Regions from separate parts of the Fusibacter sp. A1 genome, predicted to be linked through region 1. Evidence: riboswitches for the same ligand, from Rfam matches in the RefSeq annotation. Region 1 holds a riboswitch; the other holds the start of a gene.

What was found. A riboswitch is a leader RNA that binds a small molecule or an ion and turns the genes downstream of it on or off. The one in region 1 is predicted to bind cyclic di-GMP.
Region 2: linked by a shared signal. The riboswitch ahead of DWB64_RS17665 (transglutaminase-like domain-containing protein) and the one ahead of DWB64_RS12185 (hypothetical protein) in region 1 are both predicted to bind cyclic di-GMP.

The regions. Positions count from the first base shown of each region.
Region 1 covers NZ_QQWI01000008.1:3,633-18,652, forward strand. The annotation lists gene DWB64_RS12165 (HAMP domain-containing sensor histidine kinase) at 1-406, opposite strand, end outside; gene DWB64_RS12170 (response regulator transcription factor) at 403-1,068, opposite strand; gene DWB64_RS12175 (DEAD/DEAH box helicase) at 1,076-2,623, opposite strand; gene rsgA (ribosome small subunit-dependent GTPase A) at 2,759-3,724, opposite strand; gene DWB64_RS12185 (hypothetical protein) at 4,096-4,446, opposite strand; cyclic di-GMP riboswitch class I at 4,538-4,622, opposite strand; gene DWB64_RS12190 (hypothetical protein) at 4,752-5,249, opposite strand; gene DWB64_RS12195 (permease) at 5,364-5,915, opposite strand; gene DWB64_RS12200 (permease) at 5,912-6,394, opposite strand; gene DWB64_RS12205 (Crp/Fnr family transcriptional regulator) at 6,502-7,149, shown strand; gene DWB64_RS12210 (DUF188 domain-containing protein) at 7,146-7,610, opposite strand; gene DWB64_RS12215 (nitroreductase family protein) at 7,616-8,353, opposite strand; gene DWB64_RS12220 (SulP family inorganic anion transporter) at 8,657-10,171, shown strand; gene DWB64_RS12225 (DUF4003 family protein) at 10,225-11,214, opposite strand; gene DWB64_RS12230 (PHP domain-containing protein) at 11,390-11,998, shown strand; gene DWB64_RS12235 (GNAT family N-acetyltransferase) at 12,068-12,502, shown strand; gene DWB64_RS12240 (Na-translocating system protein MpsC family protein) at 12,544-13,302, opposite strand; gene DWB64_RS12245 (ATP-binding protein) at 13,299-15,020, opposite strand, start outside.
Region 2 covers NZ_QQWI01000016.1:27,356-42,375, forward strand. The annotation lists gene ppk1 (polyphosphate kinase 1) at 1-1,625, opposite strand, end outside; gene DWB64_RS17625 (hypothetical protein) at 1,622-3,130, opposite strand; gene DWB64_RS17630 (TIGR03915 family putative DNA repair protein) at 3,247-3,984, opposite strand; gene DWB64_RS17635 (putative DNA modification/repair radical SAM protein) at 3,987-5,261, opposite strand; gene DWB64_RS17640 (metallophosphoesterase) at 5,384-5,989, shown strand; gene DWB64_RS17645 (hypothetical protein) at 6,000-7,034, shown strand; gene pepT (peptidase T) at 7,089-8,309, opposite strand; gene DWB64_RS17655 (exopolyphosphatase) at 8,476-9,399, opposite strand; gene DWB64_RS17660 (transglutaminase family protein) at 9,572-10,348, opposite strand; gene DWB64_RS17665 (transglutaminase-like domain-containing protein) at 10,580-11,362, opposite strand; cyclic di-GMP riboswitch class I at 11,376-11,454, opposite strand; cyclic di-GMP riboswitch class I at 11,482-11,568, opposite strand; cyclic di-GMP riboswitch class I at 11,631-11,717, opposite strand; gene DWB64_RS17670 (glycosyltransferase family 2 protein) at 11,881-12,819, opposite strand; gene DWB64_RS17675 (GtrA family protein) at 12,829-13,254, opposite strand; gene DWB64_RS17680 (YfhO family protein) at 13,238-15,020, opposite strand, start outside.

The sequences.
Region 1 (15,020 bases):
CAATCGGCGACTTAATCTCATGTACCCATGCTTCGATATACTCCCTGTACTCTTTAGAGGCGTATTGATGCATACCGATTTCATCGTTCATACTCTTAAGTGAGGACTGAAGCAGTTCAAACATTACCTGCGCTTCAAAAAAACTTGGGTTCTCAACGACTTCCGCAATCAGGTACTTCTTATCGAGTGTATCTTGAACCGATTCAATATTCTTATAGTAAGTATACCTACGAAATACGTCATAAATCACATAAACAAGATCCGTAGTGATGATCAGCAGTAGGACAAAACCGATCGCAGCCGGAGTCATCATGAACGCCTTAAGCGTAAAGTATAAAGTAACCACCAAAACCGCATGCAGTCCCAACAGTACTTTTTTGTCACTTAGATATCCGAGAAGACTCATACCTTATATCCCATGCCCCGCTTGGTCGTCAAAAAATCCACAGCACCGATGCTGTCAAGTTTCTTTCTCAAACGGTTTACATTCACAGTCAGCGTATTGTCATCGACAAAAGCGTCCGAATCCCAAAGTTCTTCAATGATTTCAGAACGTGACACTATTTCATCCTTATGTTCAATAAGGGTCGTAAGAATGCGAAGCTCGTTCTTTGTCAGTTCAACCTCATGACTACCCTTGCGAACGACCGCGTTCTTAACATCCAAAACCAGCCCTTTATGTTCCAATTTGTTGGCAACCGCCGACTTTACGGTTCTACGTAACAAGGAATTGATCCTAGCAAGCAAGATACGAAGGTTATAGGGTTTGGTGATAAAATCATCGGCACCAAAAGTAATGCTCATAAGCTCGTCCATCTCTGTATCTTGGCTTGTCACGATAATGATTGGCACATCACTTGACTTTCTGATTTCCTTACAGATGTAGTGTCCATCGCTTACAGGCAAATTGATATCCAGTAAAATCAGATCATACCCGCCTGCGACAGACCTTTTGGCCACATCGTTAAACTCATCAAGCGCAATTACTTCAAAACCGTGCTTCTCAAGATAAGTGCTCAACTCTCTGCGAATGCTCTCGTCATCTTCGATAATCATTAATTTAGACATACAACACCTACTTTTTTAACATTCTTTTGAAGATCGTCTTAAAGATGGATTCCTTCTTCTTGACTTTACCCTTCGATTGGTAACTGGCAAGCACTTTTGCCACTTCATCCTTTGAGTAAGCCTTGACTGCCTTATTCTTATCAGATGTTACCGAAGTTTGCTTATTTACAGCAGGTTTACCCGCTTTGTACTCGTAAGTTTTTGCAGGTTTAGAAGCAGCCACCTTTGCCTCTGCCGGTTTGTATTCAACCGGTTTAACAACAACAGGTTTCACAACTGCTGGTTTTACAGTCGCTTTTCTAATAGGTTTTGCCTCTGCCTTCTTATACTTTTCCTTAGCAGGCGACGCATGAACACGTTTTGCAGTGTGTTCTCTCGGTGACTTCTTAGGACCGAACAGTTTAAGTTCGGCTGCAGTCCTTGACGCTCTGACTTCTTGGTCTGTAGGAAGCTCGCCTTCTTCAATCATCGCACCGATGTGCTCTTCAATTTCATAAAGGCTCATGATATCCTCAGCAGTAGCAAGAGTAAGTGCGCGTCCACCGTTACCGGCACGACCGGTTCTACCGATTCTATGAACATAACTATCCCTTTCAACAGGAATATCGTAATTGATTACAAGTGACAGATCGTCCACGTGTATTCCTCTGGCTGCCACATCGGTCGCGACTAAAATCTTAAAGGCCCCCGTCTTAAAACGGTTGATCGTCTTAAGTCTTTTAGCCTGCGAAATAGCGCCGTGTAAGGCTTCTGTAGCATAGCCTTTTCTTTCTAAGTACTCATTGACGCGGTCAACCATGGCTCTCGTGTTACAAAAAATCATGCACGAATCCGGTTGTTCGACCATCAAGAGCCTGTGCATCTGGGTGCGCTTCTCATGATGCTCCACGCGGTAATAGGTTTGATGGATCGAATCCACCGTCTTTGTATCCGACTCAATTTCAATCGTCTCAGGGTTTTTCATATATTCCCAAGAGATATTCTGAATCTCAAATGGCATTGTCGCTGAGAACAATAAAGTAATCCTGTCCTTAGGCAGCGCCTTGATAATCTTAACCACCTGGTCGATAAAGCCCATATCCAGCATCTTGTCCGCTTCATCAAGCACTAAGAACTTAACTTCATTGGTTCTAAAGTTCCCTTGGTTGATATGGTCATAAACCCTACCTGGAGTACCTGTAAGCAGTGAAATACCCTTTTCAAGTTCATCCATTTCGGTATTCATGTTATGTTGCCCATAAACAGCCGTGGCACGAAGAGGAAGATGCTTTGCGATTCTTTTAACCTCATCGTTAACCTGTACAGCCAGTTCTCTAGTAGGAGTCAGGATAAGCCCTTGAGGCAATTTTGACTTTCCGTCGATCAACTGAAGCATAGGAATACCGAACGCAGCGGTCTTACCACTACCTGTTTTCGCCCTAACGATCAAATCCTCTTTATTCATTATAGGTCCAATGGTTCTCGTTTGAACTTCTGTCGGTTGTTCAAATCCCATTTCCTTCAGTGCCTTTAAAATTTCTTCTGATACGCCTAATTCCTTAAATGTTTGTTCCATATTTCCTTCTCTTTCATCTATAAAGTCTCATTATTTGATTGTATCATTGTTCAGATAAAATAGAAAGTTACTTCTAATAGGTAGTGTACTTAAAACAAAGAAAAGCCCAAGAAATTGAATCCTTAGGCTTCCAACTCACTTTTTATTCTTTTTATCTTTATTCAGCTTCCTTCTCATTTTACTTTCAAAAAAAGCCATTTCTTTCAGGTACTTGGAATATTCAGCAAACCTCCACTCCGACAGCTCGCCACTATCAAGTGCATGGTTTATCGCACAACCGGGTTCGTTCTTATGAGAGCAGTCATTAAACCTGCATTTGTCGATCAGTTCTGTGATATCGCTAAATGCTTCGCTCAGACCATCCGTTTGGTCGATAAACGAAATCTCACGCATACCTGGAGTATCAATCAGCCAAGCTCCACTTTCTGTTTTGAGCATCTGCCTGTGCGTGGTGGTATGTCTACCCCTGTCGTCGTTTCTAAGCCCGCCAATGCTCATGACCTCTTCGCCAAGAAGCGTATTGGTAAGCGTCGACTTTCCAACCCCCGAGCTACCGACAAAAACTATGGTCTGCTCAGGTTTAATTCTTGATTTCAGCTCTTCCATGCCGTCATTTGTCAGTACACTGATGACATGTACATGTTCAATACCCGACTGACTCTTGATATCTTCAACCACCCAAATCGCTTCGGGCATCAGATCGGACTTTGTAAGCACGACCTCAACATTTGCCCCACTACTCTTTGAAATGGTCACATAACGTAAAAGTCTTGAAAAATTCAAATCGTGATTCAGTGACATCAAAATGAAGATCGTATCGATATTAGCAGCAATCACCTGTTTATCAAGCCTACCACCAGCAACTTTTCTGCTAAACTCACTAGTTCGCTCTTCAATACGGTGTACAATCGCACGTCCGTTCTTATCCGAATCACGATCACAAAACACCCAATCGCCAACCGTCGGTAGATCAATTACCTCTTGATTGAAAAACGACCCCGCAACCTCACAGTTCACTTCAACGTCATTAATTAAGCACGTAACCAATTTGCCATGCGATGCAATCACACGGCCTTTCCATTCATTCTGATAATCTGTCAAATAAGCCTCCAAAATAATTAAAAGCCACCGACACCATTTGTCGATGGTAGTTTGAATGTTCTATTGTTTTTTATCATTGTCATCGACCTCCTTTAAATACTAGATAACTTAGTTTAGCACAGATTAAGTTATCAAAATTGGAATAAACGATTATAAAAATGTACGAAGTATTTCACCACTTCAGAACGTTTTGTGTTCTGAAACGCCCACTGCCTGTATTTTTGTAGTTTAAAATACGTTTAAGTGCTTGTAACTCATATACCTTATTTTATTGTATGAGGGTTTATGAGTTCACAAAAACATACATCCTCCTGACAACTAACACATTCACTGACCTCTCACTACTTGTCTACTCATCAACTGCCCCACCTTTAAGACAGTTCTTTTTTCTTTGTTAACTTAAATCCAACATTAAGCGCAATATTGATGACCACCACATTCAAAAAGGCGATCAGCACTAGTGCGAGAAGCGTCGTTTGACTTGTCATTATCGCAGTGATCACAACTTTTGTAATCGCACCGATCAGCGATAAGGTATCGATGAACTGTTTTGTATCCAACCTGCCTGCGTATTTTTTCCCCATGTGCATTCCAAGAAGCAGACCAGTCAGGATCACGCTACCCCAATTTGATAGTAGAGCGCTTCCGAACAGGATTTGCAACAGATCACCGCCTAGAGCGATGCCAATTACCAGTACCACAATAACCATTGATTTTTTCATTTTCTTCTCCTCTTAGTAGTTTTCCTTGTTTTTAACATTCTTGCCCACAAAAAAAGCAGCCCATACGGCTGCTCATCATTATTATCTTTATAACGGCAACCTGGCAATCATAGCTTTTACACCTTAGACCCACGGCTTTGCGTCTCAACCTTTCAGTTGATTTGCCAATATTCATTTAAGTACAGTTCATACTGTAACACATATTTTCAGCAAAAAAACACTAATATGCGTGGGGTTCCAATGTTTTTTCAAATAAAAAAACAGAGATCACTTTTTGTAATCTCTGTTTTGATCTTCAATTCACCTTAAAAGGGTTCTTTCTCAATCGTCTTATGTCGTTTTATGAGTAACAGACCGCCTGCGATCAGGGCGAGTGGCCAGATGAACTTGATGAGTCTTGCCAAGGGTTCAAAGGACATGACTTCAATTGTCAATACGAATACGCCGAATGCCGCAAGTCCTAGTCCTAGATACATGGCCCAAGCTGTCGATTTGAACGTGCCCCCATTCGCTTTATGAATGACGTGGATGCCTGCAAAACTCGCTCCTATCATCCAGAAGAATACAGGACCCTCCATCACACCTAAAATAGGTTCGATATTCGCAAATACTCCGACCCCAGCGATCAGCATTGCCGGTATTAAAAAACCTAATGAACGTTTACCTTTACCACCGAAGTAAGCAAGGAAGAACGCTGCCGATACAAACAGCAGAAATAGCTCATCACCTAAAAATCCGATGTTTCCAAGTAACGACACGAGGCCGATTCCGACCAGAATAACTCCTAATAAATTGCCTTTCATAAGTAAACCCCCTTCATAAACATGTTGTTAAGTCTAGTATCCTACAAGAATAAATCGAATTCAAGTAGCTACACTCTTTCTTAATTGTTCTCTAAGGGAATCTTAATCAAAGGATCAATTCACCTGAATCTCCTCTTCTTGCACGGTTAACTTGACTGCAAAGTCCTTCGCCTTGACAAAATATCCGACGCCGTATGACATGATCAGTATGCAAACTACCGTTAAGATCCATCTTACCGTCATGAACTCTCCGCCCAAGAACTTGGCTTCATTGGCAAGCATAGGTACTTTGATGACCGCCCATACGCTCAAGATGATTACGATGTTCACGATGGTCGCACCTTTTTTATAAAGGGCCTTGCAGATCGGAAACGCCGCGTAGATTGGTCCTGCCGAGATGCTGCCTAAAAGAAGAGCCATTAGGTTTCCCTTGAATCCGGCATCTTGTCCTAAGCTCTTGGATATCACATGCTTGGGTACCCAAGCTTCAATCAATACGGTCAGCATGAATACGACCGGCATGATTTGAACCATTTCTATCAAGTAATATGAACTACCCTTTAGGGCGAGTAGTAGCCTTGACGGATCAATGAACATGGTGAGTCCATAACCTAAAAGGACAAGTAAGAACGCCTTGTTATTAAGTAGTTTTTTAAGTTTCATCATAAGATAACCCCCATTGCAAATGCGATAACAAGCGCTGCGACAAAGCTGAAACCGTTTCTGATCAGGGTGAACTTAAGTCCGAACGCCTTTTTTTCGATAGGAAAGGTCATGACGCCAACCATCGTAAGTGTGGTTAAAAATGCCACAGCAGGTACGATGCTTGCACCCGAATCGACAAGAGATCCCACCAGTGGAAAAGCCACAAAAGCTGGAATGAGCGTGATGCTTCCGATTAACGCCGCAAGGACTGTCGATAGGTATCCGGTTGAAGCCCCTAGCACTTTTTCTATTTGCTCCGGCGGTATCCACGCCAGCACCAGACCGATAAGAAAAATAATCGCTACGATTTCGCCCATCATGCTTCCCATTTTGGCTTTTGTTTTTTTCATGGTGCCAAGTGTTTTTTTCTTGTCCTTGAAGAGCGACCAAATCATCCAACTACCAGTGATCACCCAAAACAGTATTGTTAAGATATCCATTGTTTCCTCCTATAAATGTTAATGTACTCTTTCTTGTATGTTAATACCAATGATAGTACAATGAAGACAATCAATCTGTTACCATGGTAACACATTAGGAGGTTTTCATGAAAAACATGATCTTATTAGAAACCGTTGAAGAACTCATCACTCAAAAACAGTTGGATACCACCGACTACTTATACAAAGTTTATTTTAAAAATGAAGTCATCCATTTTGAAGGTGAACGGTGCACGCACTTTGAAATCATCATAGACGGTACCGTATCTGTCGACCGCATCAACGAAAACGGAAATCAGTTGCAAATCGGAACCTTTGAAAACTATGAGATTCTTGGTGGAAACCTCTTGTTTTCATCAGAACCGTTTTTCCCGATGACGGTGACCGCTCAGACAAAGACGCGTCTTTTAGTGATTACTAAAGAAGCGATCCTAAGACTCTGTACAGAGAATCAGGTGTTTTTAACCGAACTCCTAAGGACGATCGCCGATCGGTCGCTGTATCTTGGAGACACCATCAAACGCTACTCTAAAAAGACGATTCGCGAAAACATCATCACCTATCTACAATCAAGATACAGAAGATCAAAATCACCCACCATCGAATTGAGGCTGACCAAAACCGAACTTGCACAAAAACTTGGCGTGGAACGCACCTCGCTTTCAAGAGAACTCCAAAAAATGAAAAAAGATGGCATCATCGATTTTGACAACAAATCAATCACCATCTTAGATCACGACCTATTTGAGCTTTAGACCATCTTGCTCACAAGCTCGATGAGCGCTTCAGTAAAGCGTTCATTGTCACCCGCTGTTCTTTTCTTTATCTTAGTTCCCCGTTTGCCCTGCATTCTGTTCATCTTGTTTTCGTGCCTTGTCTCCAAGACAAAATCGATTGTTTCATTTGTGATGTACCTGCCGTTATTGGTAATGACCTTACCTGATTTTGCAAGCGCCATTGCAGCAAGGCCGTAATCCCCTGTGACCACGACATCGCCTTGCTTCATATGGTTGGCGATATAAAAGTCAGCCGCGTCCCTTGTGGTATCCACTGTTATAACCGCCGCATAATCGCTTGTTATCTGTACCGCATGGTTTTTAACGACAACCGCGTTCCAGTGATGTTTTTTTGCAATTCTTACGCTTTCTTTCACCACGGGGCACCCATCGGCATCGATCCATATGGTACGGGCATTTTGATTTGTGTTTTCAGTCATATTTTTTACTCGCCTTTAAACTTATTTAGATAGATCGCTGCAGATCTAGACATTTCTTTCGAAAAATCGGACATATACTTACGTGTGCAAAAACGGGTGATGAACTCATCATAGTCGAATGACGCCTTATTGGCCCTGTTTGTCATCATCGTACGGTGGTCTTCTTCACTCAAGCGCTTATAGGTGTTCTCTTGCACGATAAACCGTTCTTCAAATCGTGGTGGTTTCTCACGTTCCTTTTGCTGCTCGGTCGGATAACCGAATACAAGCATTGTAATAGGAAGCACGAACTCATCCAGGTGAAGCATTGCCATGTGTTCTTCCGCATTTTCAAGGATATCGCCGATATAACACGACCCTATCCCCAAGGATTCGGCGGCTACTACCGCATTTTGCGCCGCGATCACAGCATCCTGGCAGGCAAGGAGCAAATCACCCGCACCTGGGTCTCTAGCTTCAAGTCCTGCGTGTCTGTAAGCGTCAAGCCATCTTCTGCAATCGGCTAAAAAAATCAGCACTAAAGGTGCTTTTGCGATAAAAGGCTGATCATCGCAAGTCACAGCCAGCCTATCCTTAAGTTCTTGGTCCGTGATGTCAAGTATCGTGTATAACATCTGGTTACCGGCAGTTGGCGCCTGAAATGCAGCGTTCAAAATCGCCTTCTTCTCCCTCTCACCAATCGCTCTATCCTCAAACACCCTAACCGACTTACGCGCCGCAAGCCCTCTCAATACCTCATTCATATAAACTCCCTCCTAAACCTCACTCTTCCCCTCCATTATACCACTATATCCCCCACCCATCACCCATCATCTAATCCCCAATCACCAATCCCCAATCACCAACCCCCAATCACCAACCCCCAATCACCAATCCCCAATCACCAATCAATAATCATCCCTCATTTCTTTTCTTAATCCCCAAAATTCTGGGTATCCATATCCACGCAGTCTAAATATTTGCACTATTTACTCAAACATTGCCTCAACACACTGCTTGTGTTATAGTTGACACTTGAAAACTTAAGGACAACAGAAGGAGTTTATATGTACTCATTAACCAACAAATTGCCATCCACAATGAAAGACAATGTCTTATCCGGCATCACTGTCGCGCTCGCGCTAGTGCCAGAAGCCATCGCCTTTTCTTTTGTAGCAGGTGTCGATCCGCTTGTCGGTCTATACACTGCCTTTATTATTGGTCTGATCACGTCGGCTTTTGGCGGACGTCCTGGAATGATTTCTGGTGCCACAGGCGCAATTGCAGTCGTCATTACAGAGCTTGTGCTCAGCCACGGGCTCGAATATCTGTTTGCAGCCGTTATTCTGATGGGCCTGCTGCAGATTCTTGCCGGCCTGTTCAAGCTTGGTAAGTTTATCAGGCTGGTTCCTCATACAGTCATGATCGGCTTTGTCAACGGTCTGGCACTTGTGATCTTTATCTCTCAGTTCGAGCATTTCAAAGTCGACCACCACTGGTTGACAGGTATGCCGCTACTGATCATGGCTGGACTAACACTCTTAACGATGGGAATCATCAAATTCTTCCCTAAACTGACTAAGGCAGTACCTGCAACACTCGCATCGATTGCTTTTGTGACACTGCTTGTAAACATCTTCAACATCGATACACGCACAGTCGGCGATCTTGCGACCATCTCAGGTGGTTTGCCTAAGTTCCACATCCCCAATGTCCCTGCATCTATCGATATGCTGATTACCATCATCCCTTATTCGGTGATTATGGCGACAATCGGACTTATCGAGTCACTGATGACCATGAGCCTTATCGATGAAACAACCGATACCCGTGGTCATGGTAACAGAGAATGCATCGGTCAAGGTGTTGCCAACATCGTCTGTGGCGTGTTTGGCGGTATGGGCGGTTGCGCGATGATCGGTCAAAGTATGCTAAACATTCAGTCTGGCGGAACAAGACGCATCTCAGGCATCACTGCCGCGCTTTCACTTTTGGCGTTCATCCTGTTCGGTTCAAGTCTGATTTCAATCATTCCGATTGCCGCACTCGTGGGCATCATGTTTGTGGTAGTCATCGCTACGTTTGAATGGACCACACTTAGTATTATCAATAAGATTCCAAAATCAGACGCGCTTGTCATCATCGTTGTGACTATCGTAACTGTATTCACAAACCTTGCTGTCTCTGTGGCACTTGGTATCATCCTATCCGCATTGGTGTTCGCATGGAACAAAGGCAAAAACGTCACAGCGCGTACTCGCATGGAAGACTGCGGTTCTAAAGTCTACTTGCTTGACGGTCCACTTTTCTTCGCATCGATTAAAAACTTTCAGGATATATTCACCATCAACGAAGATCCTGACGATGTGATCATCGACTTTATGAACTCACATGTCCATGACCACTCGGCGATCGCAGCAATCGATGCGATCACTGCAAAATACCTGGCTAGCGGCAAAACCATCCACCTAAGACATCTAAGCTCGGAGTGCAAGGAACTGCTTGAAAACGCGAAGGATTTTGTTGAAGTGAACATCCTCGAAGATCCACGATATCATGTAGCATCCGATAAGTTGGCATAAAATTAAGGACCGAAATATATTCGGTCCTTTTTTAGTATGTTTTGAAGGTGTCATCACGTACTTGCGCTGGTCGCCGCTGCCGATGCTGCGATCACAGCCGCGCTCATGGCTACCTGCTGGGCGATGATGAGGGTCTGAATGCTGTTTGCAAGCACTGCCTTTTCAAAGGTCACTTCACTATCGTCCATGTACTGATACGCGATAAGGCTGCTCGCAAGAATCGTTCTGGTCTTCTTGTCAAGGCTAAAGCCTCCAAAACCCTTTTGCGTCTTTAGCCAGTCGGAGACCTCGAGTACTTCGTCCACAAGGGATTCTGGATCATTTGTCAGTAGTGCCAGCACACCTAGGTTGCTCATCGTGTAGTCTCTAAACTTGTATCCCTTTGACGTAAATGCCTTGTTGACTCTGATTGTTTTTTCGAGCTTCTTATCATAAGGCTCATCACCTATTGCAAGCACATGTGATAGGCTTTGTAGCGCGTTTCCTTTTGAAAACCCATTACTGTGCAGATCACGATAAAAGTCCTCGATCAGCTTTAGGGTGGTTGATGGAACAAGCTCAGTTGCCGCAAGTAACGCTGCAAACACATAGTCGTCCTGCCCTGTTAAGAAAAAGTGCTGTTCTTTCATTCCGTCATAAAACTCATGCATTCTAAAGATCATGGATTCCACCGATTTCTTTGTTTCGTTCTTTGCAAGTATGATGGCTGCCATAGGCAGGTAGGTGCCGCCTTTAAAGCCGCTATCCTTTAAACTATCGTATATCTCTATGGTTCTGTCAAATACGCGTTCTGCTCCTGGCTCCAACCAAATCATCAGTGCGACAAGCAGCTCGTTCATTCCCCTAAATTGCGAGAAGACAGTGGTGTTGCTCTTGATATACTTCCTGATTTCCTTGATTTCCTCCGTATCGACCTGTTTCTTTTCTCCAACAGCCATCAAGGCTCCAAAATAGTTGATCAGGTTATGGTCCCATTTGAACGCCGCTTTGAGCAGGCTGTAATTCTCTACAAAATCAGTTGCCTTTGATTGATATCTAATCATAATGCCCTCTCTTTCAAAAGTGATTTCCCTATCTATAATCATACCCATGCAAGCTTGAATAATCCAGTTTTATCCTTATGATTTCCTAAATTTAAGAAACCGCCTATCACCAGACTCCTCTAAGCGATTGAGATGTGTTAAAATGGAATGGGTCAACAAAAAAGAGAGGCAACTTATGAAAATAGATTTTCACGTACATTCCAGCAATTATTCCGATTGCGCCGTATCATCCATCGAGGATCAGATTCAGGCGGCAATCAACGAGGGTCTTGACGCGATCTTCATCACCGAACACATGAAACTGTTTCCTCAGGAGCAATTGGATGGGCTCAATAAGGTTCACGCTCCATTTAAGGTCTATCAAGCGATAGAGGTTACGGTACTCGATATCGGTTATGAGGATTTCTTGGTCATCGGAGTCCATGACACCGCAATCGAAAATAGGCATTTCACCTATAAGGACCTGTATAAGCTTGTTGAGGAACTTGGTGGTGCCATCATTCTTGCACATCCATTCAGGTTTTCTGATGTTGTACATCCCGATGTATACCTACATCCTCCCCACGCTGTCGAGCTTTTATCCTCCAATTTAAACGAGGAAAACTATGATAGGCGTTTATCACTCGCAAAAGAGCTGAAAATCCCTGTGGTTACGAACTCAGACAGCCACTATGATCGTAAGACAGGTTGCTATTACAATACGTTCGACGACTCCTGTACCACAGAAGACTTGATAGTTCATGCGCTCAAATCAAAAAAATTTAGCGCGATGACGTTAAAATAGCCTGTTTTAGAGTAACATGTGATACAATGTGTATTGAAAAACTATCAGACGAACCTATGAGGACTAATAATGACAATTACAAGAATAGAATCACATGATGAAATCCATTCAAATCCACAGATTGCAGCCCTGCTGTCGATGTGTATCGTTTCTCCCACTGAGGGAAAGATCCGTAAGGCAGCACAGACGACTTATTCTAAGAATCAAGGGTTCTTCTATGTGCTAGAAGATAGTTCACAGGTAATCGGCATCATCGGTGGTACGGAGATCGACGGTGTCAAATTCATTCTAAAGCACCTTGCCGTCAAGGAAGACCAGCGCAACAAGGGATACGCCCGAAAGCTAATCGAGCATCTCACTTCTGAAAGGACCTTTAAGACGCTTGAAGTTGAAGCATATCCAAACAATGTGGAGCTTTTCAAGTCTTTAGGCTTTAAGTGTAGAGAAATAAAAGACCACCCGCTTGATATGTTGGCGTTCCACTGTACTTGGTATCGTAAATAAGCAAAATAAAACCAGCCGCCGGCTGGTTTTTTTATTTTACGCTAATCCAGCGCAAATTTAATGATATCGATATCCTCACCGCTGCGAGAAACAACTTGAAGCAGATGGGCGTGTCTGGCGCTGTGCTCCTTTATGATCTCGCATAATTCCTTTGTGAGCATTTTGTAATAGGTCTCCCTTAAAAAATCGACCACTCTTATGTTTTCACTATTTGAAAAAATGGTCTGTTCAAGTTTTGTGCGGCTCCCTTTTATTACAAGCTCCATCAAATTGGCCTGTAGAAAGGCGCTGACCTTATCCGGTCCCTTGCCCGAAGTGTTTTTTATCAGTTTGGCGACTTCACTTTCAATCTTACTGGTCACCTTGGCATAATCCCCTATTGAAACAGCGCTGCCATCTACCCGTCGTTCGATCTTGGCGCTGACAGCAACCAGCGCTTCAATCAATTCACTCGGATCGAAGGGTTTGATGATATACCGATTGATTCCATGCTCGATGGAGTGCTGCATCACAGAAACGTCGTTGATGGCGGTTGTGATGATGACCGGTAAGGACTGATGTTTTTCCCTAATCATCTGGGTTAGTTTCATTCCATCCATTTTGGGCATCAGAAGGTCCGTGATCACGACATCGACAGGGTAATGTTCTAAAATCTCAAGCGCCTCGACCCCGTCGTGGACGCTAAACAATTTTCCGACGCGCCTTTTCAAATACGCCGAAACCTCTTCGCTTAACATGACCTCGTCTTCTACATAAAGGACAGTCAGTCCCTTGATCTTGTTTTCTTCAGGATGATTCATTCAACCTCCTCCTTATATGGAAGCGTAATCAGCACTTGCAAACCTTTATTGTGGTTGTCAGCCTCAATCATGCCGTCAAAGTTTTTTTCGATAATTTCTTTTGCTATATAAAGACCAAGTCCTGTACCGTGGATTGATGATTTTGTAGTGAAATAGGGTTCAAACAGATGGTTCCTTACCTCTTCTGTGACCCCACCGGCATTATCTGTGATTTCGATCGTGACGAATCCTCCATCAAAACTTTGAATGATCCCGATCTGTCGCTGTCCCTCATGGATCTGTTCGAGCGCATGAATTGAATTTTGTAAAATTGACAGCAGCACCTGAGACAGCTGGTTTTCAAAATTGTAGATCAAAGCGTCTTCCCTCTTTTTATAGGACACTTCAATCATCTTTTGCTTAAGCGTATCATCCAGCAGGGATAAAGTCTTGTCCACGGTGGCTGATACGAAAAATCGGTTGACTTTGGCATTTGGATCGAAAAAATACCTAAAATCATCGATGGTCTGTGACATATGCCTTGTGAGACTTGTCATTCTATCGTGTTGCCTGATGATAAGCTCCTCATCCAGCTCGCCATGCTTGAATGCATCAAGCACATTGTTGAAGACCATTTGCATCACGCTCAGCGGTTGCCTCCACTGGTGGGCGATACTGCCGATCATCTCCCCCATCGCAGCAAGGCGCGACTGGTAGATCATTAGCGCCTCTTTTTTTTGATTTTCTTGCATCTCATACTTATACAGGTTTTCAAGTTGAATGTTTATCGATTCAAGATCTAGAGCGAACTGTTCCTTCTCTATCGCTAAATGGCTTACCTTCCTATCGATGAGCTCGTTATCGACCATTCTATCGGTCACTTGCTGGACGATTTTCCTGAATCGTGTTTCACTTCTTCTAAGTGCGGCCTCATTCACTCTTTTTTGAGTGATATCCCTAGATACCATGATCAGCCGCGCCATTCCTTTTTCTTCGATAAGTTTATAGTGGTTTTCAACAGGGACGATATGACCTTTACTCGTGATCAGTTCATTCTCAATAATCATCGACCCGTCAACACTTCCACCCTCTACTTTTAAATCCTCTTTAATCAGTTCGGAGTATTTCATGGCAAGCAGCGTCTGCTTGTCAAAACCCAGCCTATCGATCACCATTTGATTGACATCCAGAATATAGCCAGGTCTTCCGTCATCCGATACGGTCGTGATGAACATATAGTCGGTGCTGCTGTTAAAGATCATCTCGTACCAGTCTTTGCTCTTTTTGAGCTCCTCCGCAAGCTTTTTTCTTTTCTCAAGGTCGCGCTTCAGCACATCGTTGAGCTGCTGCACCTCTTCGGATAGCTTGCGCTGAATGGCAAGTGTCTGCCTGTCTTTGCTCATACGGTAGTAAGCGAATAAGAACATGATCACTAAAATGATGATGGCGAAATTTATGACCACGATGGTGTAGGTTCGTACCTTTAAAAAGGAGACCACTTCTTCATAATCCTTGGATAGGTTGACAATCCAAAAATCATCGCCGATTCTTGCCGGTCCATACGCGTTGAACTTTTTCACGCGTTCCTGATTGTTGTTGCTAAACCAGACCGAATGGTAGATCCCAACTCCCTCTTCACCTTTGAGCTGCTTGTGCACGATTTCCTCAAGTTCGGTCCAATCAAAATCTGGATAGAGGTTCGCCCTTGCCTCAAGTACGTTTTTACCAATGTCATCCTG
Region 2 (15,020 bases), on a different contig from region 1:
CAGGATGCCTCATACAAGGCCTCGATGACCTCACGGTCGACGAGCGCGTTCATTTTTGCGATAATTCTAGAATGGACTCCACGCTTTGACCAATAAGTCTCCTGTTCGATCATCCTGATGATTTCAGGCTTCATGCTTTGGGGAGCTGTAATCAGTTTTCTTAGTTCCGATTCCTTTGTATACCCCGAAAGCATGTTAAAGAATTTCGATGCGTCATACGCGATTTGCTCATTGCATGTAAAGAGTCCCACATCCGTGTAAAGCTTTGCGGTCTTGTCATTGTAGTTACCCGTTCCCAAATGGACATAGCGCCGTATGCCGTCCGATTCCTTGCGTACAATCAGGGTGATTTTCGCATGTGTCTTCAGCCCTGGAAGGCCAAAGATGACATGACATCCATGTCTTTCAAGTTCCTTGGCCCATTGAATGTTGTTCTCTTCGTCGAATCGCGCCATCAGTTCTAGAAGCACTGTCACCTGCTTACCTCGGTTCGCCGCCAGCGCGAGCGCCTTGACAATCGGTGAATCACCGCTTACGCGATATAGCACCTGCTTTATCGCCAACACGCTTGGATCGACAGCGGCCTCGCTGATAAAGTCGATGACTGTCGAAAAACTCTGATAGGGGTGATGTAAATAGATATCCTGTTTTCTGATATCGTCAAAAAGAGTCTCTTTCACTGCATAAACCTCGGGTTCATGTTCGATAACCGGTTCAAACTCCTGCTTGAACGAGTAGACATGAAATAGAAACGTCAAATCCAGTGGTCCGGCAATCGGATAGATCATCTCTCTTGTGACCTCGAACTCCCTCTTAAGGATTTTAATCAGTTCACCGGGCATGTCGGATTCAATCTCCAGCCTGACCACCTCGCCCCATTTTCTTTTTCTAAGAGAGGCTTCTATCACCCCGAGCAAATCCTCGGCACCTTCGTCTTCAATGGTCAAATCACCGTTTCTCGTCGGCCTATAGACGCCATATGAAAGTATGTCCATCCCTTCAAAAAGCAGGCTGCAGAAATGGGTGATCAGGTCCTCTAACAGCACATACTGATGTCTGTCGGACTCTACCCGAACCAGCCGCTTGAGTACAGACGGCACCTGAACGGTAGCAAACTTGTCCTCGTCGTCCTTTAACTTGAAGAGTATGTTAAGGCTCTTGTTGAGCACAAGAGGAAATGGTCGGCTCATATCGATGGCCATGGGCGTGAGCACTGGATATACCATTTCTAAAAAGTAATCCTTCAAGCTGTCCTTCTGATCCTGGTTGAGTTCGGATACCCTTGTGACAACCAATCCAAGCCGAGCCAGTTCGTTTTTCAAAAGAGAGTCTGTGATCTCGTTCTGAAGCGCTGTCGCATCATTCATCTTCTCATGGATAAGACTCAGTTGCTCCGCGGGCCTCAGGCCGGTGATGTCCCTCTTCGTATAACCGGCTTTGCACTGGTCCAATAGCCCGCCGACTCTGACCATATAGAACTCATCTAGATTGTTGCTATAGATCGCACTGAACTTCAGCCTGTCGAATACGCTTTTTCTTGTGTCCAGGCATTCGTGCAGCACCCTTTGATTGAATGCCAGCCAGCTGAGTTCCCGATTGATAAAACGTTCCTTGGTCTTCATCATTCCACGTCCTTCAAAACTATTTCATGACCAAATATGTCAGCGACCGTTTCACTTAAGTAGTTGATCGCCCAAGTCTCAAAAAAATGCTTATGGTAGATTTTCATCGTCATCTTCAACCTGTTCTTTTCAAGTACCGCCTTTTTAAGCAAAATCGACTGTTTTTTTGATTTGTCAGTCGCATCAGCAAGCGCAAGGATCAGTCCAAGCTTGGTGTGTTTTGTCGTAGCTTGCGTATGGTTCAAGTCGTCCGTATTTGCCATATCCCCGTTAAAATAGAAGAACTGCATGGCGATTTCGGCAACTTCCAGTAGCATTTGCTGAGTGACTCCTAAAAGCGTCGCATGGGTGATGCTCTGATAGGTTGCTGCATAATAATTGGTCTGTCTTGAAAACTTGCCGGTCTCATGGAGTATGGCTGCAAGTCTTAAGAGCAGCAAGTCCTTTTCAGTAAAGGATTCTTCTTTTTGGTATGCGTCAAAGATCATCACTGCATTCTTATCCACATGGGTCACATGATTGATTGTAGAGTGATGCCTTTTGGCGATTTGCTTGGCAGCGGCAATGATATCTCTTGTGTAACTGTGGTTTCTGCTGTAATTGTCGATGTTTTCGTTGAGCGCGATGATCATTCCATCCCGAAGTGAGATGTCAGGCACATAGACGAGTTCGCACGTGGTGTGCTTGAAGAATTGATTGAAAACGCTCATCGCGGCAAGCATCTCCTCATAATCCATATGCTCATCCTCAATCCTCATTTTAAGCGCCTTGTCCTGATGATACAGGTCGTCGACAAAGTTAAGGAAGGCTTGGGGTGTGAATCCGTCCTGATGGTCTCCCATCAGCAGATGAGCTCTTTTCACATCAGAACCTACAATCACAAAATGATTGATCTGTTTCCTGATCAAATAGCTCTGCAAATTCTCCGTAGCGGCATAGACGTAATCCTCTAGAATCTGAGGAACATGAATCGTCTCCCTATTGATGGTTCGGATCAACTCTTTGAGCCTTAGCGTACCGATATGGATCTCATTGTTTCTGACCATTTTATTTTCTTTATATACGATGACCTCCGAACTGTTGGAGCCCACTTCGACCAGTAAAACGCCTTCTTTTCTCATTTTCTTATAGTGGGGCAGATGTTCCTTTAAGGATAAGTAGGTTAAAAACCTCTCTATGGGCTCTTCGACGATTTCAATCTGCAGTTTCGCCCTTTTGCCTATCAGCTCGACCACGAAACGTCCATTTCTTGCTTCTCTAAAAGCACCTGTGGCTACCGCCTTATATCTGTCGACATCATATTCACTCATCAGCTTCTTAAAATAGATCAGACAGTCAATCAGCTCTTCCCTTTCTGTGCGGTTGATTTTTCCGCTGTGCAGCACAGATATCCCCAGTGCAAGAGGGTGAATGATATTTTCAAGAAGTTTATATCCAGTTTTTTTATGCTCCACAATTTTGATCTTGATCGCATGTGATCCGATATCTATTGCTGCGAATATACTCAAAACAGCCTCCAATCCAACTCAAGCAGGCAGTTTGAAATCCACCTACCTAACTCTTCGCCTTTTCTTGAAGATACCCTTTAAAAACCACATAAAACAAAGCCGCTACGTTCAAACCGTCACGACTTCGTATTTTTTAGTTCTGTAAGGTGCTTCCAATACTTTTTGGGCATGAAGTTCATTCTCAATTTGGGATTTCGTCTTTCCTTGATCCCGATATGCTCATAGTACTTCTTCCATAAGTTCTGAAAAGCTTCTTCATTCTCATGCAGTGCTAGGGCCATCTGCTTGTCAAGTGGCGCCGTCCAGCTTTCGTGGGTATCGTAAAACACCGCTTTACCACGCTTGACATCATGGATTACCCACACTTGGTCGGACAATCGTTTTTCAAAATGAGGAGTAAGCACACTTAGAATATCATATGTCGGCTCAAAAGCCGCATAGTATACGTCGGACTTAAGATGTTCAAACCTCAAGAGTCCCACGACCAAATGACTTTCTCTTTCTACCGCTCGAGAAAGCGCTAGTAAGGGATACACACAGTCATGACTGTAATCCTCGATTGCTCCGGTGACAGTAACCGCATAATCGAGAAAAACCCTGATGATTTTGCCTACATCTCCCTGGTCGGACAAGAAAGCATACAGAATTTTTTCGGCAGTACGCTCTCCAAATCGATTTCTTATGCGCCCCATCATTTTTGAAGCAAGATGAGTGTCCGTGACCATATATTCAGGCACATCGAGCAACTTGGGCTCGTAAGAGGACATGCTGCAAATCTCATGGGTCTTGTAATGGTAGGACCAGTAAAGCGCCGTCATCAACCCCTCAATGGTATCATCATAGATCAATATCATCTTTACCCCTTTATCAGCTCAGGCATGGTATGAGCATAGGCATCGAGAAGGGACAGCTGATTGATGCTCTTCCCGCCTATCGTCGAATCGGAGACAATCAGTTGATTCCTAATCGCTGTCGGCTCAAATTCGCCGGACCCATAATATCGCCCACCTAATGTAATAAAATACTTGGCTCTCTTGAGCACTACGCCAGTCTTTTTAAGCCCCTCATATGTGAGAGGACCGAATCTTCTTGATTGCATGATCCTTCTCGCGGATATGGGTCCTATCCCCGGTACCCTCAAAAGGGTATCAAGCGAGGCCTTGTTGACCTCCACAGGGAATAGATTCAGATTGCTGATCGCCCAGAACGCCTTGGGGTCGATCGTGATATCAAGATTAGGCCTGTCGGGACTTAACAGTTCATTCGCACCAAAGCCGTAGAACCTTAAGAGCCAGTCGGCCTGATAAAGTCTGTGTTCACGTAAAAGGGGTGATGTGAGTGTGCTAGGTAAGTTTTTTTCATTTTGAAAAATGGGGACATACGCCGAGTAATAGACCCTTTTCATCGCTCGCGTCCCATACATTCCCTCGGCTAAAGTCATAATTTCATAATCCGAATCATCGGAAGCACCCACCATCATCTGTGTTGTCTGTCCGGCAGGAACGAAAATGTCACCCATTCTGCTCTGCTTCGATTCGATGATACGGCCCTTTAGATAATCCATAGGAAGCAATATCTCATTCCGTGTCTTTTGCGGTGCCAGCAGCTGCAGGCTTCTTGTCGTTGGCAGTTCCAAGTTCAAGCTCATCCTATCCACATATCGACCGGCTTTTTCGATGAGCTTCAGGTCGGCTCCGGGTATCCCCTTCATGTGGATATATCCGTTGTACCCTTCACGTTCCCTTAAGATTTTGACCACTTCAATCATCTGCTCCATGGTATGGTCGGGACTGATCACAACCGCCGAGCTGATGAATAGTCCTTCAATATAGTTTCGTCGATAAAATCCAATCGTCAGCCTCACCAACTCTTCTGGAGTAAACGTGACTCTTTCAGTCGCGTTACTGGACTTATTCACACAATAGGCGCAGTCATAGACGCAATCGTTTGACAACAGAATTTTCAGCAGTGAGATACAGCGCCCATCCTCCGCCCAGCTGTGGCAGATCCCTGGTGGTGACGCATGTCCTAGTTTCCCCTTTTCAGGCGCGCGGTGGCTGCCGCTCGACGAACAGGAGACATCGTATTTAGCCGCTTCTGCCAGTAATGCGATTTTATGTTGAATGCTCATCAGATCACTTCCTTTATAGCGAACGTATGTTCTTACGATTAGTATACACCCTCTTCGAGCAGGATGCAATATCTCATCACAATTACTGTTAATTTGATATAATGGGTTAAAGGAGACCTACCATGACCAATCGTTTTCTGCACAGGCTGCACTATCCATATGCCATACCTTCAGAATTGTTCGACCAAGGAATCAGACTGCTTCATATTTCTGATACGCCAACGATGACCTACGCAAGTCTTAAGCATATCATCGCACTCATCAATCCAACCTATATCGTCCATACAGGAGATTTGGTCGACAACATAAAACTTGAACTTCACCCGTCGAAACTTATCCATTATCAGCGCAAGGTAAAGGCACTTGCCTCCATCCTCAACTCCTGCGAGGCAAAACTCTTTATCACCAAGGGCAACCATGACGACTTTGATACGCTTGGCAAGCTATTCGGCAGCGACCAACTATTTAAGGACATGTGTTATCCTACGATTGAGGGAGTTAAATTAGGAATCTCCCACTACCGGCATAAGATCGACGCTACAAAAGCAGACCTACTGCTTTTTGGACATGACCTAAAGGTAAAAAGTCAGTTTGACCACCACCCTTATCTGAGTAATGCGATTGAAGGTATTTTCGTTTTCGAGTTCCATCCGCTAAAAGTCTATCGGTTATCCTATCCGTTTGGTACGGATGATGTAAGGATGAAAAAATTCAAAGCAGGAATCTAGGAGGACTTATATGTTTCTATTTAGAAAAGGCGCAAGTTTTCTCATCATCGCATCTCATAACATACATGAGACGGTCAACGTACTCACAGAGACCTTCAACCCGATAAGATCGGTCGCCTACTGCGATCATTTCAAAGATAAGTTCGAATGGCTCAGCGGCTTCGCGGGTCCAACTATGTGCGTTCTCCTCTTCGCAGAAGAACTACATCCACTGCTGACTTTTGAAAACCTCGATTTTAAGCATCTCATGCTCGTAGATGTTGAACTCTCCACTCTACTGATCGACTTACTGAACATAAAGGAATCCGCTCAAATCACTAGCGTCAGGGTCTCCCCACAACTAATCATGGCAAAAACTGTAGGTGAACCAGACAAGTATATCCAGCGGGTAATCGATGATCTGGAAGGTGAAATCGGATTGCCCCAAGATCTCTATGAGCGCTATGCGAGCGGTACCATCCTCATGTTTACACAGGACATCCTTAAGCGTTCAGTCCCTTTCAACCGCTTGCATGATAAGGCTCTCTTTTGTCCCTTGCCTGTCTATGAGGTGATGTCCAAACTAAGCCTTAACCGTCTCAAGTACATCAATGCATCAATCGGCCATCACAAGTGGCATGAGTGCACCATAAAGATTTACGATATTTATGAGCAGTATGATTTACATTACAGGAGAGTCCGCCTTATACTGGATCATTCAGACCTTGGGTTTGTCATTCATGAGGGCTGGGGAAGAGACACGGTCAGACCTATGATGTCGGTCGGAGTGTATACTCTGACATTTATTACTTTTCAGGATCCAACAGAGATAAAAAGACTCCTGCAAGTACTGGAGTTCAATGCACAGAATGAGCGTATCGCAGATATCGACTGTTATCTGGGGAAAAAGAAGATAGCATGGCATTCCCTGAGAACTACAAAAAACCAGACTAAACAAGAACTTGCCGCAAGCAATCGAGCGCTTTGCCTTTCACTACTAGATGATGACGAGCTCCTTACGTTCATAAGCCTAGAGACCGCTATCACAAAAGGACAAAAAAAATAAAAAGATCAGTTCGCAATGAACTGATCTTTGGTAGTACAATTTCTACAATTTGCTTTATTCAGCGATAATCTGAACCAGCTCCACTAGTACGGCAACCGCCCTCTCCATGGACTGGATAGGAATCATTTCGTAGCGCCCGTGATAGTTGTAGCCACCTGTGAAGATGTTTGGTGTAGGAATCCCCATAAACGACAACCTTGCCCCATCTGTTCCACCACGGATCGGCTTGATCAGAGGTCTCACACCTGCAGCTTCCATCGCACGCTTAGCATAATCGATAATATGCATCACAGGTTCGATTTTTTCTTTCATATTGAAATAGGAATCTGTGATCTCAAGGCTTATCGTATCTTCATCATACTGATTATTGAGTAGTTCGGCGACCTTTAAGGCAAAGTCCTTCTTATACTCGAAAGCCTCCTTGTCGTGGTCCCTGATGATGTAGTGCATCTGGGCATGCTCTACATTTCCTGTCATATCATTCAAATGATAAAAGCCTTCATACCCTTCCGTATATTGAGGTGCCTGAGTCAGTGGCAAGAGCCTGTGAAAATCCATTCCAATGGCAAGCGCGTTTTTCATCTTATTCTTCGCAGAGCCAGGATGGATATTTCTTCCTTTGACGTTGACGATCATCGTAGCTGCGTTGAAGTTCTCATATTCCAACTCTCCAAGCTCACCACCATCGACAGTATAAGCGTAGTCTACTTTAAAGTTGTCAAGATTCACCGCATCCGTACCGCGACCGATTTCCTCATCAGGAGTAAACATGATCTTTATTTCGCCGTGTGGAATCGCAGGATGGTCGATCAGGACATGTAAAAGCTCAATGATTTCAGCTATCCCTGCCTTATTGTCAGCACCTAAGAGGGTTGTTCCATCGGTTGTGATAATATCATCGCCGATATGGTTTTTAAGAAAAGGAAACTCACTTGGTTTAAGGATGGTTTGCTCGTTGAGGTAAATGTCGCCACCTTGATAATTTTTGTGTATAATCGGCTTAACATTTTCACCTGAAAAATCAGGGCTGGTGTCAAAGTGGGCACAAAAACCGACCACATCGTGCTTGCCTTCGATATTGGCAGGCAAAGTCGCTGTCAAATATCCGTTGTCATCCAGTAAAACATCTTTTAGTTTCAACGCTTCGAGTTCTGATTTTACAACCTTCGCCAGGTCAAACTGCTTTACACTTGAAGGCTGAGTTGTAGAATCCTCGTTAGACTGCGTGTCAATCTTTACATAGCTTAAAAATCTTTCAATTAACCTATTCTCCATAATAATCCTCCTCAATAATCACTCACTTGAGTAAACCGCATAATTTCATTCATAAGAACTCCAACAGCTCCTATACAGTGAAACACCTTACTTATCCATCACGCAATTTTCTCACGTTTTCATTATACACAAAATAAGAGGCTGATGTCTTGATCAGCCTCAAATATTATGCTTTTAATTTACCAATGACTTCCACAAGCAGTTCTTCTGTCTTATCGTTCGGAATCTGACACGTTCCTGCATTCTTGTGACCACCACCGCCATATTGAAGCATGACCTCACCGATATTCACATCTGAAGAACGGTTGATGATGGATTTCCCAACCGTGAATACGGTATTTTGTTTTTTAAGGCCCCACATGACTTGAATTGAAATTTGTGTCTCAGGATATAAGGCATATTTGATGAATCTATTTCCTGGAAGTATGGGATCGACATCCCTTAAGTCTACTACAAGTATTTCATCGTAGACCTTCGCATGATTCTGAATCATCTTCTTAAAGTCGTCCTCATATCTGAAATACAGTTCCACACGTTCCTTCACATCAGGAAGCTCAAGAATCTCATCGATCGTATGGTCTCTGCAGTAGTCTATCAGTTCCATCATCAGTGTATAATTCGATATCCTAAAGGCTCTAAATCGTCCAAGACCTGTCCTTGCATCCATCAGAAAGCTCAGAAGTTCCCACCCTTTAGGTTCAAGAATATCCTCTTTGGTAAACTGAGCTGAATCGGCCTTATCTACTGCAAGAAGCATTTCCTGCCAATCCTCCCTGAACTGATGTTTATCTTTATAGTAATCATAAACCACTCTTGCGGCAGAGGGCGCATTGGGATCAATGATATGATTTTCAGCGACTTCCTGATTTCTGATTGTTTCGCTTAAATGATGGTCAAATGCAAGGTAAGCACCTGAAACATAGGGCAAGTTCGTCGTAATATCAAATTCTGTCACCTGAATGATTCCATCCTGCATATCCTTTGGATGAACAAATTTGATATCATCAATTAATCCCATATCCTTAAGCAAGACTGCGCAAACCAGACCGTCAAAATCACTTCGTGTAATTAGTCTATATTTTCCTTCCATGCTAATCCTCCTTGTTCGTTTGAGCATCCTAGCCTTTTAACACTTGATAGAACAGTTGCTCCAACCGCTGACTATTTCATATATACCTATTAAATAAGTTAATAATCATAGACTTATTATACTAAAAAAATAGCCCTTATCTCTAAGGGCTAACTAAATTTATCACCATACACTAGAAACTTTTCATTTTAACGTGGCTGGTGGTAGTCTTGTATTTGTCATATTTGGCCATCATCTTCGAAAGCTGCGCATCGACTGTGGAATCAATGATTTTCCACTCGCCGTTCAAATACACTTCATTCCAAGCATGATAGGTGGAGGTATAAGTACTTTCACCTTCAATCAATTTTGACTTTATGCCCTGGCTTCGAAGCATTGAAGCCATCAGTGATGAATAATCATAACAGATACCTTTCTTTTCTTCAAGAGTGACATCGATCACAGGTAAATACCTGCTATAGATAGTCGAGGCTTTATAATAGTCATAGACGATCGACCGGATGATATAGTCGTAAACGGCATCAAACTTCTCCTCATCCGTTTCAAGATCAGCCATCAGTTCTTTTGCAAGAACGATTGCCTTCATTTCTTCAGCCCAGCTCATATTCTGCACACTTGCAAGATTTACAGCATCTTCATTGACAGTAACCGTCTTAGAGGCTGATGTGATTTTCTTATATTTATTACTGGAAACATTTTGGTAAATTGCTACTGTGTACAAACCACTGCCCATCTGAAGTGGAAATGATTCATCGTTATCGTTGATATTGTAGATGTACTGCTGCGTATCTCTCTTTATGATTATTTTAAACTTAGTATAATCGGTTGTTGTATAATTTATCTTAACAATTCCTTCATCGGGCTTGTAATTAATAATGCCATCTGCAAATGCGAAACTTGATAACACGGCAATCATTACTACAAACAGAACTACTAACTTTCGCTTCATCTTTCTCGCCCCTTTCATGACTTCAATTATTATATATATACCACATTTGATAAAACATAATCATGCTTAACCGCTAAATAGGTCTTTGGACTCACCAAAGTCCATTGAATCACTCTATGCTTGCAGTCACATTATAACACTAATTCATCGAATGAGCTATCTTTGTGATAGGCAAAAAAAAAGCCTTATCGGCTTTGTCAGATAAAATAGCTGAGAGGGTAACTTATCCTTTTAAAATGATTTTACTCCAACATAATCGTTGATTGATTTTTCAATCGAGTATCTCGCACTACCTTTTGACAACTGTGCATCAACGGTAGTATCGATGATCACCCATTTTCCATTGAGATATACTTCATTCCATGCATGATACACGGATGTATAGGTACTTTGACCATGGATCATTTTAGTTGGAACACCAACGCTTCTTAACATCGATGCCATCAGTGATGAATAGTCGTAACAAATACCATTGTTGTTCTCAATCGTCAATGTGTTGTTTGGAATAAATCGACTATCAACAGTAGCTGCCTTTTGATAATCATAAACTACATTATTGATGACGTACTTGTAAATTGCATTGAATTTTTCTTGATCTGTCATCGTTTCCGTAGTCAATGAATCAGCTAATACAGCTGCGCTAGTATTCTCTTTCCAATTAATGGTTTGAATACTTGCTGTGTAGACTTTCATCATATCCACCGTAACAACTGCAGTAGCAGAAGTCACTTTTCGATATTTGTTGCCATCCACACGTTGATAGAGTCCTATTGAGTAATCTCCGCTTCCCATTTGAAGTGGAAACTCCTCTTGTGAATCATAAAGGTTATAAACATATTGTTCAGTTCCCTTTTTCACTAGAACTTTAAAATCGGAATAATCAGTTGCAGTATAATTGATGCTTACTGTGCCGATTTCTTCGTTGACCTTGATAATGCCACCATCTGCAAAAGCAACGGCGGACAATGTCATGATAATGAGTGTAAGAGTTAATAAAGAAATCACTCTTTTCATCTAATTCTCTCCCTTCGGCACCTGGCTATCTTCATTATGAAGACCCTGTAGTTTTGCGTCCCCACCTCACGATGGGTTTGCCTTGTTACATTTGGGAAAGAAAAGTAAAAAACTTTTCTTTCGGCGACTGGCTGCCATATCACACAAGTGACTTAGGCCCTCTAGTTTTGCGCCCCAATCTTTCAACTGGTTTGCCTTGTCGAGAAAAGATCTGATACCTGGTGTGCAAACATGGTCTACACAACCTATTTGGCAATCAAAGTCTTTCTCTGGAAACTGGCTGTCATAGTTCATATGAACCTTAGACCCTATAGCTTTGCGACACTGATTTTCATCAGCTTTGCGATTTACAGAATAATTTTGGTCAATCGAATCGACTTTTGACTACCCTCTCAACTACATTATACCACCATTTACAACAATACAGTCGTAATTTTGATTACATCTTGATTACAGGGCAGCTACGTTTACAAGTCATATGCTCTTAAAATCTTTTAGGATTATGTAAACAACAAGCGTCATTGGATTTTGTCTTTAACAATATACCTCGGTCTAGCTTTAATCTCGTCATAGATTCTCGAAATATACGTCCCAATAATACCAAGCGAAATCATAATCATAGAACCAGTGATCAGAAGGACCAGAATCACTGTTGAGAATCCATCCAATGCGTTCCCGACCAAGTAATTAGCCAGTGTCTGAATTCCTAAGATGATTGCAAAGAACAAGAAGATAAGCCCGCTGATCATGGTGATATAGAGTGGTTTACTTGTATAAGAGAGAGTGGCATTCAGTGCCAACATGGCCAGCTTCGCAGTAGAAAAATGACTGACTCCATTTACTCTCTCCTCTACATGAAAAGGATGTTGAACGGTTTTGAACCCAACCCATTTTACGATACCTCTGATAAACAGGTTTCTTTCATCAAATCGTCTTATTGATTCAACCACCTGTTTGTCCAGTAGCTTGAAATCTGATGAGTTTCTCATATCTAGATGAGTGACTACGTTTAAGACCCAATAAAATAGTTTTGCAACGGACCTATAAAATAGGGACTCTTTTCCTCTAGTGATTTTTATGCCTTCCACGATATTCGCATCTTCCTTAATCAGCAGCTCGAGCATAGGTCTTATTTGATCGGGCGGATGCTGCAAATCAGAATCCATAAGCAGATAAAGCTGGGCATCGATGCTGTCAAGACCTGCAGCAAGAGCGATTTCCTTGCCAAAATTCCTTGCAAACCTTATCGCTTCTGCCTGAGGATACTCCTTTACGATGGACTCCAGCACCTGCCAGGTATTATCAGTAGAACCGTCATCGACAAACATGAATCGACAATCCACTCGATCTTGTTCAAGTACGCGCACAATCTCCTTAAAATTGGTTTGCAGCGCTTTTCCTTCATTGTAAACAGGAATAATAATCGCTAGTTCCTTATGCCTATTAACCATATCCATAGTTGACTCCTATTTGTAGATTACATTTTTGTAGATCCAAAAATTCCACATCACGATACATGCCATCTTTAAGAGTGGAGATATCAATTCACTGATTCCTAGTATCTCTGTAAAGAATGTCATCAGTACGATATTGGCGACAACCAGATTGAAAATGAACAGCAGTCCATATTGCACCAATTGCTTCCTAATATCCTTTGTCGACTCAAACGACCACTTTCTATTCATTAAAAATACAAACCAGAAAATCACACAATAAACCAGCACACTAGCGATGATATATTGTGCGTTCAACACCTTAATCAGCAGCACATACAAACCGTACTCGATGAAAAATGCAGAAAATCCAGTAATGAGATATCTTACAAATTGACGTGTGAACAGTTTATCCTTTAAAATTTCTATCTTCTCCATCACATTAACCAGCAATTTCATGCTGTCCCCTTTTAGATTTCAGTTCCTTCTGTTCCTTTTGAAAATCCGTTTTCCTTCCTAAAACATAAATTGAAGCCAAGATAAGCAGTGATAAAACACTGATCATCAGTCCAGAGACAAAGCCTGCTGAAACATATGAGAATTCAATCTGATGTGTTCCTTCACGCAGTGGTATCGCAATCATCGCATCTTGATAAGCCATAGGTTCTATTCGGTCACCATCTACTTTTACTTTCCAGCCTTTTTCATAAGGAATCGAAGTATAAAGCAGTCCATCACTGTTGAGTGTCGCAACTCCAGTAAGCTTTGTCTGGGTAAACTCATCCACTTCGAATGCTTCGTCAATCAAATCGTTTCGGGTGACGGTAAACACCTCATCATCGAATGTGACAACATGAATGTCAAAATATCCAGATGCAGAAGCCATTACCTCAAAAGATAACTCAAAGCTTGTTCCCTCTTCCACGATCCCTAAGTCGATGATCACACCTCGTGGGGTTTGGTGGGTGGTGGAAACTCCATTCATTTTAAGCGTAACCGTTTTCGTTTGGTTAAGCATGTAGATATACATCTGTTTTGTTTGCTGCGCAACAAACTCTATTTTCGCTTTTCCTATTTTGGAAGCATCGATATTTTTATAGTGGTATCTTATATCCTCAAGCAGATGCCTATCCATATTTTCATAGGTCTCATTCACCGCTTCTACCCCTTTGAAGAATGTCACCTCATTCCCAGTCGCAAGACTCATGAACTGCTCTTGTCTTCTAAATGGGCTGATGTCGGTTGTCGTCAAGTTGAGGATGTCAGGATTGACCTTAAATCCAAGTGGGAAAGCATACCTGTTCTCGTATACCTCAAGGTCAGTAAACTCGTTAAACTTCGTATAGGCAGCGTTTGGAATAGGCAAAGCAGCATGCTTTGACAGAAGATACTTTATATTGAACATCGCGTTGATCACTGGTGTGCCTGGCAAATACCTATTTGAGTTTCCACCTGGATCGGCAGACATTCCCATTTTCTTTGCAAAGGTGTTCAATTTTGAATTTGCAGTAGATGAGAATTGTGTAATACCCCGATATCCATATAATAAGGGATCGTTAGCGCTATATTGCTGATACATCTCCAGACGGTAAAACCCAGTATCTTTAGCATATAAATCATCTAGAGCAGCCTGTACTTCGCTATTTTGAACAGGATAGTCAGTTCGCCCTGAATTTCCAGCAACCTCTGTCGCATGAAATGCAGACACTGTGATTTCGACTAACAAGACGATCAAAATCATCTTTGCCATAAACTTGATAGAAACCTTGTCATGCTTATAAAGGAGAACAATAGAGGCATAAGCAAGCAGAAATGCCGCACTGATGTAAAAAACCTGTGCATCGAATAATGTTGTGTAAAGTTTTTCATTAACAATCAGATAAACCATCATGACACCAGTTACTTTTAAAACCGCTTTTACAGGTAGTTCATTTAACTTAGTCATCGCTTCATATGCGATTGTCAACAGTACAAATGACAGTAGGAAGGAAAATCTAAAAGGCACCTGATTTGGAAAGTGAAATCCATGCCAAACAAAATTCAAATAATTGATGTTCATACTCAAAATCAAAAATGCAGCAAATGATCCATTGATCACTTTGTTTTTTGTAGGAATTCCTGGAACAAGAAAATAGAAGATCATAAATAGTAACCCGATCATCGTTATGGAAATGTTCGGCAAACCATCTACGACTGTCGGCTCTACATAGGCAAGCAAATTGTTT